One region of the Sporosarcina sp. P1 genome, then DNA from elsewhere that is predicted to be linked to it. Evidence: riboswitches for the same ligand, from Rfam matches in the RefSeq annotation. Region 1 holds a riboswitch; each other region holds the start of a gene.

Region 1 (5,802 bases):
GGAGAAACGACGAAGTTTAGATGATTTGATTTTTACGGAGCAGTGGAATAAGAAAAAGTAAATTAGTAGAGAAACGCACAGGAAATAATTATATAGTGTGAAGTGATTACAGTAGATGGAGAAAACCATGTCAACTGTAAGTAGTCTATATTTTTTTTGGTGGTAGCTCAAAGAAGTGGAATTCATCTGTGCATTTTTTGTATAATGGTAAGACTGACATCTGTAGGGAATAGGTACATGTAAAAAAACATTTCTGTACACGCAGGTGAAAGTTATGAAGAGAGGATTTGAACGTAACGATGAGTACTAATTTTTGGCGTGATCTACCACGGCCATTTTTCATACTAGCACCGATGGAGGATGTGACGGATGTGGTTTTTCGTCACGTAGTAAGCGAAGCCGCTCGTCCGGATGTATTCTTTACCGAATTTACAAATACGGAAAGCTTTTGTCACCCAGAAGGAATCTTCAGCGTGCGTGGACGTTTGGCGTTTACGGAAGACGAACAGCCGATTGTTGCACATATTTGGGGGGACAAGCCTGAACATTTCCGTGATATGAGTATTGGAATGGCGGAACTTGGTTTTAAGGGATTGGATATTAATATGGGATGCCCTGTGCCAAATGTAGCAACAAAAGGTAAGGGGAGCGGTCTAATCAACCATCCTGAAACAGCCGCGGCAATTATCCAAGCAGCAAAAGCTGGTGGGTTACCTGTCAGTGTAAAGACTCGTCTTGGCTACACAGATATAGAAGAGTGGCACACTTGGCTCAGACATGTACTGGAGCAAGATATTGCGAACCTATCAATTCATCTCCGTACTCGTAAGGAAATGAGTAATGGGAGTGCGCATTGGGAATTGATTCCCGAGATCAAGAAACTTCGTGATGAAATAGCGCCTGACACGCTGCTGACAATCAATGGAGATATTCTCGATCGTCAAATGGGTCTGGAGCTTGTGGAGAAGTACGGTGTCGATGGGGTTATGATTGGACGCGGAATTTTTAATAATCCATTTGCATTTGAAAAAGAGAAGAGAGAGCATGATCATAAAGAGTTGCTGGATCTTTTGCGTCTTCATTTGGATCTTTTTGACAAATATTCGACAGAGCTAGAACCACGATTGTTTAAACCGTTACGTCGATTTTTCAAGATTTACGTTAAAGGGTTCCGTGGAGCAGCTGAACTAAGAAATGATTTAATGAGTACGAATACGACAGATGAAGTGCGTGCATTACTGGATAATGTAGAACTTGATTAATAGTATAGAGAATCTATAACTTAAATAATTTATTCATACATGTGAAAGCCTTCTTGCCATTCCAGAAATACTGGTATGAGCAAGGAGGCTTTTTGCATAATAGAGTCCAGGTGGAATTATATCTTCTTACTTAAATAAACCGAGTTTTTCAATACGGCGAACTGCTTCTTGCAACCGTTCTTCACTTTCTAACAACCCAACACGAATATATCCTTCGCCGTAAATACCAAATCCGTTCCCCGGTGATACTGCGACGTCTGCTTTATCGAGTAATAAATCGGCAAAGGTTTCACTTGTAAACCCTTCTGGGACAGGTAACCAAGCGAAAAACGAGCCAGTAGGTGCTGTAACGTCCCAACCAATACGTTCACATTCGGTTAGCAATACGGTCAGACGACCTTCATAGAGCGCAACTAACTCTTCAACGCATTGTTGTGGACCTGTCAATGCTTCAATTGCAGCACGTTGAACTGCTGGAAAGATACTAGTAAATAAGTGGTCTTGCAATACGTTTAAAGCTTCAATTATTTCAGAGTTACCGACTGCAAAACCGACGCGCCAACCTGCCATATTATACATTTTGGAAAGAGACAGCATTTCAATGCCGACTTCCTTTGCTCCGTCAGTTTGTAAAAAACTAATCGGCTTCTGACCTTCAAAACCAATACCACCATACGCAAAATCTTGTAAAACGGCAATCTGATGTTCTTTGGCAAATGCCACGGTTTTTTCATAAAACTCGGGTGTTGCTGTGACGCCAGTTGGATTACTTGGATAATTTAAGTACATTAGTTTGGCGTCTTTTTTCTGATCATCTGTTAATGTATCGTAATCAGGAAGAAATTCATTCTCCTTACGTAGTGGCATCGTGTCATATCGAATACCTGCTAAGCTGACACCTGATAGATAATCAGGGTAACCCGGGTCTGGTAACAGTAATAAGTCTCCTTCATTCATAATCGCTAAAGGGAGTTCTACGACGCCGACTTTTGTGCCACCGAGTACCGCAACTTCTGTTTCAGGGTCAATCGTAACATCGTATTCACGCAGATAGTATTCAGCCACTGCTTGCTTTAAAGCAAGTGTCCCTCTAAACGGAGAGTAGCCGTGTGTAGCTGGATCTTCAACGGCTTCTTGCAATGCTTTAATAATATGAGGAGGTGTTGGTTGGTCAGGGTTTCCACGTCCTAGGTTAATAACATCTCTACCTTCATCCATAGCCTTTTCTATTTTATTTAATAATAACGTAAAGAAATGCGGAGGGAGATTTTGTAATCGGTTGGACAAAGCCATAGTCTATTCCTTCTTTCTTTGATAGGGTATTTGCGTTAAGTATACATAGATCATACTAGACTTATCAATAGATGGATGGTTATTTGATTCCAGACGATTAAGAAAATTGCGCGAAAAAATAATACTTATAGAAAAAGTCGGAGATTAAAATGATTTGTCGTTATTGACCTTGACAGTTTTATTAATTCAGATTAGTATATATTTTACGCATATAATTAAATAGCAATCTCTTATCAAGAGTGACTGAGGGAAAAGGCCCGATGAAGTCCAGCAACCCCTTGAACGAAACGAGGAAGGTGCCAAATCCTACAGCATGGTTTTCCATCTGAGAGATAAGCTGAGAATATTTCAGTACTTCTTTCATTTAGAAAAATGAAAGAAGTTTTTTATTTAGAAAGAAATTTTAATTCCAGCTGTTTATGATTGTTTTTACTAGAATATAGAAAGAAGTGAGAACATGATCCAAATTCAACATTTGTCTAAGGTATATCAGACAAAAGATAAAGTGGTAAAAGGTGTAGATGATGTATCACTAGACATCGCGACTGGAGAGATATTTGGTATTGTAGGTTATTCAGGTGCGGGAAAAAGTTCTCTTATACGCTGTTTGAATTTGTTGGAAAAACCAACGAGTGGCACTGTTTTAATTGATGATGTAAATTTAACGAAATTATCAGGGGTACAACTTCGCCAGGCACGGTTGAAGATCGGAATGATATTCCAGCATTTTTATTTAATTAGTCAAAAGACGATTTTTGAAAATGTCGCATTTGCTTTACAAGCAGCGAAAATGCCGTCAGATAAAATAGAGATTCGTGTAATGGAGCTTCTTGAAATGGTTGGTCTGTCTGAAAAACGCAACGTATATCCTGCACAGTTGAGCGGGGGACAGAAGCAACGCGTCGGTATTGCGAGAGCCCTAGCAAATAATCCATCCGTTTTGCTTTGTGATGAAGCAACATCCGCGCTGGATCCCAACACGACGATGTCTATTTTACGATTGTTGAAAAAGATTAATAAAGAATTGAATATCACCATTGTTTTAATTACTCACGAGATGAATGTTGTAAAAGAAATTTGTGATCGCATGGCGATTATGCAAGACGGAAAAGTGATCGAAGAAGGGCAAGTATATGATATCTTTTCTAACCCAGTTCAACCTTTGACGAAGGAGTTTATTAGCAGTGTAGTGTCTTACGACATACCCGAAACCGTCATGTCCAATTTGGTCGGTACACTAATAAAAATCACGTTTAAAGGTGAAGTAGCGATGGAGGGCGTGATTTCCGATACTATGCAGAAATATAGAGTGAAAGGAAACTTCTTGCATGGGTCGATCGAATATATTCAAGAACGAGCACTAGGGATTTTCTTGATGGAATTGCAAGGCGAGAGTGAAGAAGTAAAGCAAGCGATTGCATACATACTAGAACAAAATGCACAAGTGGAGGTGATCCGACAACATGTTTGATCTATCTCACATCATGGAACTCATGCCGGATATTACAAAAGCATTTGGTGAAACTCTTTATATGATCGGCATCTCACTTACGATTGCGCTGATTATTGGATTGCCGCTTGGCGTTTTGTTATTTACTACAGATAAAGGACTATTTTTAGAGAACCGTGCAATTAATTCGGTTGTTGGATTTTTAGTCAATATTATTCGCTCCATTCCATTCATCATATTACTTGTGGCACTTATTCCTTTGACGAAACTAATTGTTGGAAACATAATTGGACCTGCAGCAGCTAGTGTATCGCTTTCTGTAGCAGCCATCCCTTTCTTTGCACGGATCGTTGAAACATCCATGCGTGAAATTGACAAAGGGGTGATAGAGGCGGCAATCTCAACGGGTGCTTCGCCATGGATGATTATCTGGAATGTGTTATTACCTGAATCGAAGTCGAGTATTATCCAAGGACTTACACTGACATTAATCAACTTAGTTGCTTATTCAGCAATGGCTGGATTTGTTGGCGGAGGCGGAATTGGAGATTTGGCAATTCGTTTTGGTTATTACCGATATGATGACAGTATTATGCTCGTCACCGTCGCCATTTTAATAGTGCTAGTGCAGTTGATTCAATTTGGTGGGGATCGTTTTTCAAAATTGATAGATAAAAGATAATAGGGGAGAGATGAACTTATGAAGAAACTGGTATTTGCATTCATTCTTACTGCGTTGGTTGCGGCTTTAGCGGCTTGTGGAGAGGAAAAGTCTACTGAAAAATCGGATGACGATAAAAATATTCACTTTGGTGCAACAGCAGGTCCTTATAGTGATATGTTAAAAAAAGCGATCCAACCTGCACTTGAGGAAAAAGGATATACCGTTAAAATCACTGAATTCAGTGACTATATTCAGCCAAATATTTCGTTGGACAGTGGGGATATAGATGCGAACCTGTTCCAAAACATTACGTATTTGGAAAACTTCGAGAAAGAAAATAATATGGAACTCTCTGAATTAATTATAGTACCAACCGCACCATTAGGTATCTATTCAAATAAATATAAATCTCTTGAGGAAATTGAAGATGGATCAACCATCACTATTCCAAATGATCCAGTTAACGCAGCGAGAACGTTATACGTATTGGAAGATGCAGGGTTAGTGAAAATGGATGATGAAATTGACCAATTGACGGCATCTGAAAAAGACATCACGGAAAACCCAAAAAACTTGGTGATTCAGCCGGTTGAGGCGGGGCAATTGCCTCGTTCAGTAGAGGGAGCTGATTTGGCTGCAGTTCCTGGAAACTTTGCAATTGCAGCAAATATGGATTTGTTAGACGCTCTGGCTTTAGAAGATATGCCTGATCAGTTCCGAAATGTTGTGGCAGTGAAAACAGAAAACGTAGATAAGCAATTTGCGAAAGATATTATTGAAGTAGTAGAATCCGAGCAGTTTTTAGAAGTGATTGAATCTGATTTTAAAGGTTTCGGTAAACCAGCTTGGATGGAAAAGTAATAGTTGTATGTAAAGTATTAAGGTAAAAAAATATACCAGACTTGAAGACGATAGAAAGTGTCTTCAGGTCTGGTATTTTCCTGTGCTTTTTACTCTGTTTCCACCAATACAATATCATCTATAATTGGCACATCACGTTTTAATTCCGTGAGCATTTCTTCATCTACAGTGCTATCGATTTCACATATTGTAATAGCGGGCCCGTCAATAGCAAAACGTTCATTTGCCATACGAGCAATATTGATTCCTCTTCTTGAGAGAATGCCTAAAAG
Region 2 (5,802 bases), on a different contig from region 1:
GGAGGAAAAATATTTGACAAATCAATTCGAAACATCTCAAAACATGCAAGGCGGACAAGTTCCCCCATCGATGAATCACGGTGGACATGAGTTATTTGATGTCAAAGAAGTACTTAGCGCGACAGTCGGAGCATTGAACCAAGCGATGATTTTACGCCCACACGTCCAAGATCCAGAACTTTTAGATATTCTTGATCGACAGTACCGATTCGCGTTGGATGAGTACAATATTCTCGTCGAAAGTTTCAAAACAGGCAAAGATCCTTCACACCCTACGCAGCGCTATCAAATGAAAGCAAGTAGCGACTTCATTTACGGTATGAAAGAAAAAGCACCCTCTAAGCCCATTCAATCCACAGGTGAAATCAGTGATGAAATCATCTCCGGCTTTTTACTTGGCGCTAAGAAAGAAGGCGCTACAGGCAAAACAGCTGCTTCATTAGAAGTATGTAATCCAGTCGTTCGCCGTGTACTGGCAGATTCCGTGCCTAACTGTATAGAAATGGCGTACGAGTTGTCAATTTACCAAAACAAACATCACTATTATCAAGTACCTCAATTAAATGATCAGGATATGAATATGTTGCTTAATTCATTTGCACCTTCACAAGGTCAACCCGGTATGCCGAACAACCTTCAATAAGTTAATGTTTCAAGCAGATGGAGTTCTTCTTCATCTGCTTTTTTGCTTTTACACTCCCTATATTTGTATACTATGTAGAAGAATACAAATGAAGGAGTGTCTATATGAAAGTTGCGATCTTTGATTTTGATGGTACGTTGTACACTAAAGAAACCTTTAAATTACTCATGGAGCAATTAAAGAATCATCCTACGCACAAGAAGTATTACCGAAACTTTTTTCGATCGATATTACCGCTTTATGTTCGCTATAAACTAAAAATACTACCTGAGTCTATTATGAAAGAACGCTCTATGTTCCTTTATCTACAAGCATTGGATTCATTGACGATGGCAGAACTACATGAGTATTTTAAAGGTATGCATAACGTGATGTTGCCTGACTTCAATGAACAAGTCATTAACCGACTAGTAGAACATCAAAAAGAGGGATACCATATCTTACTAGTTTCTGGAGCTTATACTCCTTTTTTAAAAGCAGTCACAAGTCACTTGACATTTGATCGAATTATCGGCACAGACATCCCTTCAAATGGAGAACAATTAGCGATGGATCAGCCTTTCCTACATATTCAAGGTACACGTAAAAACGAACAAATTTATCAAGCACTACTTGGAGAAATTGTCGATTGGGATAATAGCTTTGCTTATGGTGACAGCATTTCCGACCTTCCAGTCTTAGAGCAAGTTGGGTACCCTGTAGCAGTTCGTCCAGATAAAAAACTTACTGCAGTGGCCAAACAAAGAAATTGGGAAATATTATAAAAAACGCGAAGAGCTCTGATTATGTCAGGGCTCTTCACGTCAAGTCGATTTTAATGTATTGATATACAAACTGCCATCTGACTGAATTTCTGCGTAGAGAACATGCTCTGGTTTGGAAATCCCTTGTTTTTTTAGTTGCTCAGTTAACCAAGTATCAGTCAATTGAAGTTCTCTCATATTTTTCTCTTCTACTTTCCCGTTAGTAATAATTTCGGTCGGAATATATTTTGGCTGTGGTGCTGGGGCTTTGATATCTTTCTTTGTCGCATATTTCTCACTTGCATTCAACATGACACTTAAATTACCATTCGTTTCGAATATCGCGTAATTGACGTCTTTCATAGAAAATACCGACTGCTCTCGTAGCATCATATTTATATCATTGAAACTCAAACGTAATTTACGCATGGAACCTTCTAGGATTTTTCCGTTCTGAATGACAATCATCGGTTTATCATCGAGTAATACACGAAGTTTAATGGATTTGAATGATAAAAAGTTAGCAAGAATTGTTAATACTGCCCATAAAACCATTCCATATAAACCATTCAAGAATGGCGTTTCAGACTCTCCCGCCAAATTGGCCGCAATCGAACCGATTGTTATACCTGTCACATAATGAAAGAAAGTCAATTGTGACACTTGTTTCTTCCCCATAAAACGCGCCAAAATCAACAGCACAACAAATGAGATCACCGTTCGTAAAGTCATTTCCCAAAAAGCCAATTGCCAAAATTCATCTATGTTCACTGCATACACCTCCGGTAATCGGAGTATGTGCAAACTATAGAAATTTATACACTAATTCTTTTAATTCCAGTTATAAGGAGTTTTCTGGTAGACATAGTAATTGAGCCAATTCGAGAACAATAAATGCGTATGGGATCGCCAAGTATTCATAGGTTCTTTGGACGGATCGTCGTTCGGATAATAATTTACAGGAACATCAATGTCAGCACCTTTTTCTATATCGCGAGCGTATTCATCCCCTAATGTGTGTGCATCGTACTCTAAGTGTCCAGTTACCATAATATGTTTTGCATCATTTGAGATCACAATGAATGCGCCGGCATCTTCAGAAGCAGAAAGCAGGGTCAAATCAGGATGATTCTTTATTTCTTCTAATGAAACTCCCGTATGGCGTGAGTGTGGGGCAACATATACATCATTAAACCCTCTTGCCAAGTTCACTGTTGGATCGGTAATATCATGTGAAAATACTCCAAAACACTTTTTCGGCAACTCGAATTTGTCAATTCCGTAGTGATGATATAGAGCCGCTTGTGCCCCCCAACAAATATGAAGAACAGATGTGACGTTCGTTTTTGTCCATTCCATAATTTCTTCTAGCTCCTTCCAATAGACTACATCTTCAAATTGTAGAAGTTCGATTGGAGCACCTGTGATAATCATACCGTCAAAACGACGATTTTTGACATGTTCAAAAGTAGTATAGAACGTTTCTAAATGATTCTGACTGACGTTTTTCGAAACATAGGTAGCTGTATTGAGAAATGTGACATTCACTTGTAAAGGTGTATTACCAAGCAATCGCAGCAATTGAAGCTCTGTCTTTTCTTTTTCAGGCATCAAGTTCAAAATTAAAATATTGATCGGGCGGATATCCTGTGTTGTCGCACGTTCTTCATCCATAATAAAGATTTTTTCTTCTTTCAGTAATTCACCTGCTGGTAGATGTTTTGGTATATTAATCGGCATTCTATTTCCCCCTTGACGTTCAGTTATTCTATTTCTATACAAAAAAGCCCTCATTTCTCTTAGATAAGAAAATGAGGGTTGACCATTCACCGTTCTTATCTCTCAAGACAACAATCTTGTTGGAGGTAGCACCTTCCTGTATATACAGAGGTTGCTGAAGCTTCATCAGGCCAAATCCCTCAGCTTCTCTTGATAAGAAATATTTAATTACTGCCTATTATAGCATTAATAAATTAATTGTATAGCGGAATTGTCAAATTGTTCTGCGCATTTAAGTTTTGTAAATTGTAGATAGTATATTTTTGTGTATAATAGAAACTACCAACTACATTTCTTCGAGGAGGAGCTCATGAAGTCTTTAGGTATTGTTCGTAAAGTTGATCATCTCGGCAGAATTGTCATTCCAAAAGAACTTCGAAATTCTTTGTCGATCGATAAGGGCGATCCGATCGAAATTTTCGTAGAAGATGATAGAATCATTTTGAGAAAATTCCAGGCCAACAGAGCGTGTTTTATCACGGGTGATGTGATGGATGAAAACAAACTATTGTCAAACGGTCTATACATCAGTCCACAAGGCGCTAAAATTCTTATAGAGCAACTGAAAGAGTTCACGTAATACAAGAAATAAGATCTTTTTGTGGCATCTTTTCTAATATAAAAAGGACCGAAAACAACTTTTATAGTTGCCTTCAGTCCTTTTGTTTAATTGCCTCAATATCTCTTCATGTAGTCCGATTACATTACGTTAAGCTATTAATAAACTCTTCGATTTCTTCTTTCGTTTTACGATTTTTACTGACGAAACGACCTGTTTCTGTTCCTTCACTGAATGCCACGAAGCTAGGAATACCGAATATATCCAACTGACTGCAAAGATCTATAAAATCATCACGATCAATCGAGACAAATTCATACTCCGCAAATTCTGTTTCTAATGTCGGCAAGAATGGTTCAATCACTCTGCAATCTGGACACCAGTCTGCAGTGAATAAGAAAATCACTCTTTCTTCTTGTTTAAGTTGCTCGAATTGCTCTAGTGATTCTAGTTTTTTCAATTCCCAACACTCCTCTAAATGAATAGTATAAGCCCATTATAGCACTCTTACCTGCACTTCTTCCCTTCAAACGACTTACGCTATTTCCTTCCACTTAGTTAAATTAAAGATGTTTTTTTACAAATAACCCCTCAGACACGAACGTTCACAAATAATTCAATAACTACGTTCGCATTTAACAGTTTTTCATTTTTTCCGGAAAAGCAATTGACAATAGTTTTTGACGTGTTATGATTAGTTCTAAATTAATAGTTGTTAAACAATTTTGACGAAGAGATACCTTCCTAAAAAGAATTTTCTAGAGAGCTGATGCAGTGGTGTAAGTCAGCAAATTCCGAGGTTGGAGGCACTTCCGAATTGATTGGCTGAACATTTTAGTAGGCTAATCCGTCACATGCACGTTACGCATGCTGAATGAAGGCTGCATCTGCAGCAAAACAAGGGTGGTACCGCGTTAGTTTATCGAGCTTTTCGCCCCTTACTTATACGTAAGGGATGGAAGGCTTTTTTATTTTACCTATAAGGGGGGTAGCGTACAACTTACATATACGATCAATCACACATAGTTTTCCAACAAAAATTCTACTACAAACAATCAAAGGAGAGAATGAATATCATGGCTTTTAAAATACTTATTAGTGACCCACTTAGCGAGGACGGAATTTTCCCACTACGACAAGCAGAAGGTTTTGAAATTGTAATGGAGACTGACCTAACACCAGATCAGCTGAAAGAACGTATCAAAGATTTCGATGCATTACTAGTTCGTAGTCAGACAACTGTTACAAAAGAATTGTTGGAAGCAGCTGATCAATTAAAAATCATCGGTCGTGCAGGTGTAGGTGTCGATAATATTGATTTGGACGCGGCTACAGAAAAAGGAATTATCGTAGTGAATGCTCCGGATGGCAACACAAACTCTGCAGCTGAGCACACAGTCGCCATGATGATGTCTATGGCGCGCAAAATCCCTCAAGCCTTCAACTCGTTAAAAAACAATAAATGGGATAGAAAATCATTCCTTGGTGTGGAATTGAAAGACAAAACTTTGGGGATCATCGGGCTTGGTCGCATCGGTGCTGAAGTGGCAAGACGTGCAAGAGGACAACGTATGAATGTAGTCGCATATGATCCGTTTTTAACAGAAGATGTTGCCAAAAAATTAGGCATAGAAATTGGGACAGTAGATGAAGTGCTAGACGTAGCTGACTTCATTACAGTTCATACACCTTTACTAAAAGAAACTCGTAGAATGATCAACAAAGAAGCATTCGAGAAAATGAAAGACGGCGTACAAATTATCAACTGTGCACGCGGTGGAATCATTGACGAAGATGCTTTATACGATGCAATCGTTGCTGGTAAAGTGGCGGGTGCGGCATTGGACGTATTCGAAGAAGAGCCATTCCTAGACCATAAATTGTTGACATTACCTGAAGTAATAGCAACTCCTCACTTGGGCGCAAGTACATTCGAAGCACAAGAATCAGTAGCAGTTGACGTAAGCCGTGACGTAGTGAACTTCTTGACAATTGGATCTGTTCGTAACCCAGTGAACTTGCCATCTGTTTCTCGTGATGTATTGGCGAAAATCGAGCCATTCTTCGATCTTACAGAA
Region 3 (5,802 bases), on a different contig from region 1:
AGCGTTTACATGAGCGGCAAAACGGGTATTATCAAATGTATGTGTGCAATTTTATTCTACGGTTTCGATTATGTACTTAGCTCATTTCTCAGACTACGTTCAAAAAAGGAGGAACTATGAAAAAAACTTCTATAACATTTTACATTACATTAGTGGCCGTCATATTGGCAGTGGGATACGGCGTCATTGCCCCTACACACTTCGAAGAAATCACGTCCGCTATTAAGGACTTTATTTCGGATTCATTCGGCTGGTATTACTTACTGACCGTCTCCATGTTATTCTTCATTTCGGTATTCTTGATATTCAGTCCGATCGGGAAAATCCGATTAGGAAAGGATAATGACAGACCGCAGTTTTCCATGTTTTCATGGTTAGCGATGTTATTTTCCGCTGGTATGGGAATCGGACTCGTGTTCTACGGGGCGGCCGAACCTCTTTCGCATTACGCAGTAAGTCCTGCTACAGAAGCTCCTGAAACAAAAGCTGCTTATAAAGAAGCAATGCAGTCGACATTTTTCCATTGGGGTTTCCATGCTTGGTCTGTATACGGTATGACCGCTTTAGTATTGGCATATTTCCAATTCCGCAAAGGACAACCTGGATTAATCTCCGTTACACTTCGTCCAATTTTTGGTGATCGAGTAGATGGAAAGCTCGGCACAGTCATTGACGTCTTCGCTATTTTTGCCACCGTTTTCGGTGTGGCGACATCACTTGGCTTTGGAGCTGTCCAAATAAACGCCGGGCTCAATTACTTATTCGGTGTATCAATAGGCTTCTGGTCCCAATTCTTTATCATTGCAGTGGTAACAGTATTATTCCTTATATCTGCGTGGAGTGGACTTGGAAAAGGAATTAAAATTTTATCCAATGCCAATATGATTTTAGCTTTGGCATTGTTAATTTTCATGATCGTGCTTGGACCAACTTTATTGATTTTCAACATGTTCACGGATTCCATTGGTGGCTACCTGGAAAATCTCATACGTATGAGTTTCCGTACTGCACCGCTCACCCCTGAAAATCGTACTTGGCTAAATGGGTGGACTCTATTCTACTGGTCTTGGTGGATAGCTTGGGCACCATTTGTCGGGATGTTCATTGCCCGCGTATCAAAAGGTAGAACGATTCGCGAGTTCATGATTGGCGTACTAGTTGTTCCTACTGTGTTGAGTATGATCTGGTTCACAGCATTTGGTACGACAGCAATTGAAACGCAAAAAGCTGGAATTGTCGACTTGGCTGCAAGTGCAACTGAACTGACAATCTTTGAGATGTTCAGCGAATTGCCTTTGTCATTCGTCATATCAGTCATTGCCATTTTGTTGATTACATCGTTCTTTATCACTTCAGCGGATTCGGCTACATTTGTGCTCGGCATGCAGTCGTCATATGGTTCATTGACTCCACCAAATAATTTGAAAGTTGTATGGGGCGTAATTCAATCTGCCATCGCCATCATTCTATTATATGTCGGAGGATTGGATGCACTGCAAAACGTCATCATTATTGCCGCTTTGCCATTCTCCATCATCCTCATTATGATGGTTGTCTCGCTGTTCAAATCACTAAAAGATGAAAAGAAACGAATAAAGCGTTAGTAGAGAAAAGAACACCATCGCACTAGCGACGGTGTTCTTTTTCATATATTAGTTTGCCACTTTTTCGATTGCTTGCTTCAAATCGGCAATAATATCCTCTGCTGACTCCAACCCTACAGATAAGCGAATTAGCTCTTCACTAACGCCTGAGTCTTTCAAGTCTTCCACAGACAACTGCTGATGAGTTGTGGATGCCGGATGAATGATTAATGACTTCGCATCTCCCACATTCGCTACATGAGACCAAATTTCTACATTGTCGATTACTTGTCTTCCTGCATCGCGTCCACCTTTAATACCGAATACGATAATTGAACCGTAGCCATTTTTTAAATATTTATTTGCCAATTCTACTGTTGGATGATCTTCTAGACCTGTATACGTCACCCATTCTACTGCCGGATGTTCTTGCAGGAATGCAGCAACTTTTTGTGCGTTTTCATTGTGGCGAGGTACGCGCAAATGAAGTGTTTCCAAACCTTGCAACAAGTTGAATGCACTATCTGGTGACAGACATGGGCCGAAGTCTCTCAGCAATTGTACACGTAATTTCGTTGCGAAAGCTGCAGCAGCTGTATCGATTCCGTACCGTAAGCCATGATAGGATTCATCCGGCTCTGTAAAACCAGGGAACCTACCTTGCGTCCAGTCAAATCTCCCTGCATCAACTGCCACACCACCGATTGTCGTACCGTGTCCGCCAATCCACTTTGTCGCGGAATGAATAACTACATCGGCACCATACTCGATCGGATTTGATCCATAAGGAGACGGGAATGTATTGTCTACTAACAATGGAAGTCCATTTTCATGTGCGATGTTCGCAACGGCTTCTACGTCAAGAACTTGCAAACTTGGATTACCGATTGTTTCTGCAAACAACGCTTTCGTTTTATCTGTAATAGCTGCTTCAAAGTTCTTTGGATCTGACGCGTCAACAAACTTCACTTTGATGCCATAGCGGGGTAATGTCACAGCGAATAAGTTGTATGTACCGCCGTAGAGATTGCTGGCTGCAACGATTTCATCACCCGCTTCAGCAATGTTCATAATAGAGAATGCAATTGCCGCCATTCCGGAAGACAGGGCAACTGCCGCTGATCCGCCTTCTAGCTGGGCTACACGCTCTTCAAATACGGCTACCGTCGGATTCGTAATTCTTGTATAGATATTGCCCGCTTCTTTCAAAGCGAATAAGTTTTGTGCATGCTCCGTGTCTCTGAACACATAAGAAGTCGTACGATGAATCGGCAACGCACGTGAGCCTGTTTCCGAATCTGGCTTTTGTCCTCCATGTAATAATATCGTTTCTGGCTGTAATTTCGTCATAACCATTCCCCTTTTTTCGTGTATTGATGGAACACCGAAATTCCTAGGACTAGACAAGAAAAACGCAAGACGACGATTAGCAATATATAGAAAAAAGCCTTCTTCCATAATAAGAAGAGGGCTCTGCTTTCGCTTATTCCTCCCTTATCTTCCAAACTACTGAAAGTTTGTAGGAAGTAGCACCTTTGCTTTTGCCGGTTGCCGGGCATCACAGGGCCTAATCCCTCCGCCGCTCTTGATAAGAGTATGTCTATTCGTTTTCCATCGTTGAAAAATAGTATACGGCTATTCCTAGTCTATTGCAAGGTAATTTAATAGAATGTTTCGAAATTAGTATCACTTTTAATACCTTGCAATGAAAGTAAGAAAGGTGAAGGCACCGTTGATCTGCGTTCCAGGCGGATCAACTAGTTTACTATGCCGATGGTAGTAACGTATATTGATTCCACATTTACTTAACGGGAGTCACCTGCTAGATCAGAAGTGAGTTTAATGTTGTTTCCACTTATGACTTCACCAAAAAATCGCCAGCACATGTTCGTTGAACGATGTGCTGGCGATTGTGCTTGATTAGAATATGTCCCACCATATTTTCACGGCCGAGGCGATGATCAATACGGCTAGAATGCTTTGTAATACTTTGGTGTTTACTTTCCGGCTCACTTTTACACCGATCGGAGCCGCGATGATGCTTGCGATGATCATTACGAGAGCTGGGCCATAAGGTACTTGCCCTGTTAAGAGCTTGCCTGACGCCGAGCCCACCGATGATAACAGCGTAATCGCTAGTGATGTAGCGATTGTGACGCGTGTGGGAATTTTTAGTACTACGAGCATAATCGGGACCATGATGAATGCGCCGCCAGCTCCGACGATTCCAGCTGCCAATCCAATGATAAAAGCCGCACTCGAAGCTATGAAACGATTGAATGTAATTTCATCAATCGGCTGATTGTCGAGGCCTTTTTTCGGAATAAACATCATAATAGCTGCCATGACAGCTAGAACACCGTAGATCACGTTGACGGTAGCTTCTGAAAGCATACTGGAACCAGCACCGCCAAGGACACTGCCAACTAATACACTGATTCCCATATAGAGAACGAGTGGTTTCAAGATCAAATTACTCTTTCGATACGCTAAAACTCCTGAAAGTGATGCAAAGAAAACTTCCACTGCCGTAATACCGGATACTTCATGTGGTGTAAATGCAGTAAAGCCAAGTAATGCAGGAATAAATAGCAACATTGGATACTTGACAATTGCGCCACCAATTCCCATCATACCGGAAAGGAATGAGCCCACAAATCCAATAAGGAAGATCGTGATAATAAATGGAATAGTCATGATGTCCTCCCTTCTTCCAGACGAAAGAGGGAGACAGTTATTCCCTCTATCCTCAGTTTATCCTTTTTGGATCCAGAATTTAAAGACATCAGACTCTTGTTGCTGATCTTTTATTTCATGATTACCAGAAGTAGCCCACGCTGTCAGGTCGGACACCGATCCTTTATCTGTCGTATGAATCTCAAGAACGTCTCCTGTTTGCATATCCTTCATTGCTTTCTTTGCACGTACGATCGGCATTGGACATGCCAGGCCTTTTGCATCTAAAAATGTGGTTGTACTCATATATATCTTCTCCTTTAAATTTGTTTTTTGTTTTCCATATGAATGAAAATAACTATTTACCGTACCGCACAGCGATTCGGACCAATCTCCATCTCGCGTTGCGTTTCCTCGTCAGGCTCGATTTTCCCCATGTTCATCTGGCGAATTTCCTGATATGCGTTAGGCTGTGGAGGCAAGTTCCCCGTGACTAATTCCCTGAACTCACTTTCATCCTCAATATTCAAACCGTGATTTTGCTCATACAATACACCGAGCTTTTCCGACACGCTACCGTCTTCATTCAACTCATCTATAAGCATGAAGTGAGCCGGTAGGACTGTTAAATCCTTCGATAATTCTTTATAGCGTCGATACAAAGAATCACGCAAGTCGCCTACCCAATCTTCTGCTAAACCTGCTAAGTCAGGGCGTCCAATCGAATCAATGAACAGAATATCACCTGTCATCAAATAGCTGTCGTCTACGATAAAAGAAGTCGAACCAATCGTGTGTCCTGGCGAATAAAGCGCTTGAATATCGATTTTCGTATCACCTACCTGAATAGACATATCATCCTCTAATGCAGCATATTCAAATTCTACCTCTTCGGCATCTTTCGGTGGCAGCCAATACGTCGCACCTGTGGTTTTTGCGATTTGACGACCACCTGAAATATGGTCCGCATGCAAGTGAGTATCGAATACGTTTGTAATCTTCACACCGCGTTGCTTGGCAAAGTCAGTGAACACATTTGTCATACGTGTTGCATCAATAATTGCCGCCTCTCCGCCAGACATGACCATGTAAGAGAGACATCCTTTTCCTAGACGAACGAATTGATATAGTTCGCCACCCGATTTCAAATCCGCAACCTTCACAGGCTCAAGATGCTCGCTCCATGCTTTCATTCCACCTGAAAGATAACCTACTGAGAAGCCTGCATCCTCAAGGATTTCTGCCACCATGATGGACGAACCTTCTTTCGCGCAAACTACTAGAATCTCCTCATCTTTTGGCAATTGATCTTCAATCTCTTCAATGCCATCCAATAAATCAAAGTATGGCACGTTCAAATGGCGTACTCGATCCCCTTCAATTTTCCAATCGTTGAACGTATCTGAATTTCGCACATCTAAAATGAATAAAGATTCCTTCGCAATGACTCTCTTTGCTACTTCACTTGATTGAATAGTTCTCATTTATTTATACCCCCCGTTGTATTTTCTGTCTCGCTATTCCACTCTGACATACCAGGAAT

Evidence for each region. A riboswitch is a leader RNA that binds a small molecule or an ion and turns the genes downstream of it on or off. The one in region 1 is predicted to bind S-adenosylmethionine.
Region 2: it holds a riboswitch for S-adenosylmethionine, as region 1 does, so the genes downstream of both, metA (homoserine O-acetyltransferase MetA) here and CSV73_RS08480 (methionine ABC transporter ATP-binding protein) in region 1, are expected to answer to the same signal.
Region 3: it holds a riboswitch for S-adenosylmethionine, as region 1 does, so the genes downstream of both, CSV73_RS11915 (O-acetylhomoserine aminocarboxypropyltransferase/cysteine synthase family protein) here and CSV73_RS08480 (methionine ABC transporter ATP-binding protein) in region 1, are expected to answer to the same signal.

The regions. Positions count from the first base shown of each region.
Region 1 is NZ_PDYS01000006.1:106,798-112,599, reverse strand. It holds gene bluB (5,6-dimethylbenzimidazole synthase) at 1-61, shown strand, start outside; gene CSV73_RS08490 (tRNA dihydrouridine synthase) at 300-1,262, shown strand; gene CSV73_RS08485 (pyridoxal phosphate-dependent aminotransferase) at 1,389-2,555, opposite strand; SAM riboswitch class I at 2,783-2,894, shown strand; gene CSV73_RS08480 (methionine ABC transporter ATP-binding protein) at 3,013-4,026, shown strand; gene CSV73_RS08475 (methionine ABC transporter permease) at 4,019-4,687, shown strand; gene CSV73_RS08470 (MetQ/NlpA family ABC transporter substrate-binding protein) at 4,706-5,530, shown strand; gene sdaAA (L-serine ammonia-lyase, iron-sulfur-dependent, subunit alpha) at 5,620-5,802, opposite strand, start outside.
Region 2 is NZ_PDYS01000005.1:82,420-88,221, reverse strand. It holds gene CSV73_RS07545 (spore coat protein) at 44-643, shown strand; gene CSV73_RS07540 (HAD family hydrolase) at 748-1,407, shown strand; gene CSV73_RS07535 (YetF domain-containing protein) at 1,447-2,151, opposite strand; gene metA (homoserine O-acetyltransferase MetA) at 2,218-3,126, opposite strand; SAM riboswitch class I at 3,219-3,325, opposite strand; gene CSV73_RS07525 (AbrB/MazE/SpoVT family DNA-binding domain-containing protein) at 3,476-3,745, shown strand; gene CSV73_RS07520 (thioredoxin family protein) at 3,870-4,184, opposite strand; T-box leader at 4,441-4,666, shown strand; gene serA (phosphoglycerate dehydrogenase) at 4,801-5,802, shown strand, end outside.
Region 3 is NZ_PDYS01000012.1:24,910-30,711, reverse strand. It holds gene CSV73_RS11920 (glycine betaine uptake BCCT transporter) at 117-1,604, shown strand; gene CSV73_RS11915 (O-acetylhomoserine aminocarboxypropyltransferase/cysteine synthase family protein) at 1,653-2,933, opposite strand; SAM riboswitch class I at 3,075-3,178, opposite strand; gene CSV73_RS11910 (sulfite exporter TauE/SafE family protein) at 3,504-4,280, opposite strand; gene CSV73_RS11905 (sulfurtransferase TusA family protein) at 4,338-4,565, opposite strand; gene CSV73_RS11900 (MBL fold metallo-hydrolase) at 4,622-5,743, opposite strand; gene CSV73_RS11895 (sulfurtransferase TusA family protein) at 5,740-5,802, opposite strand, start outside.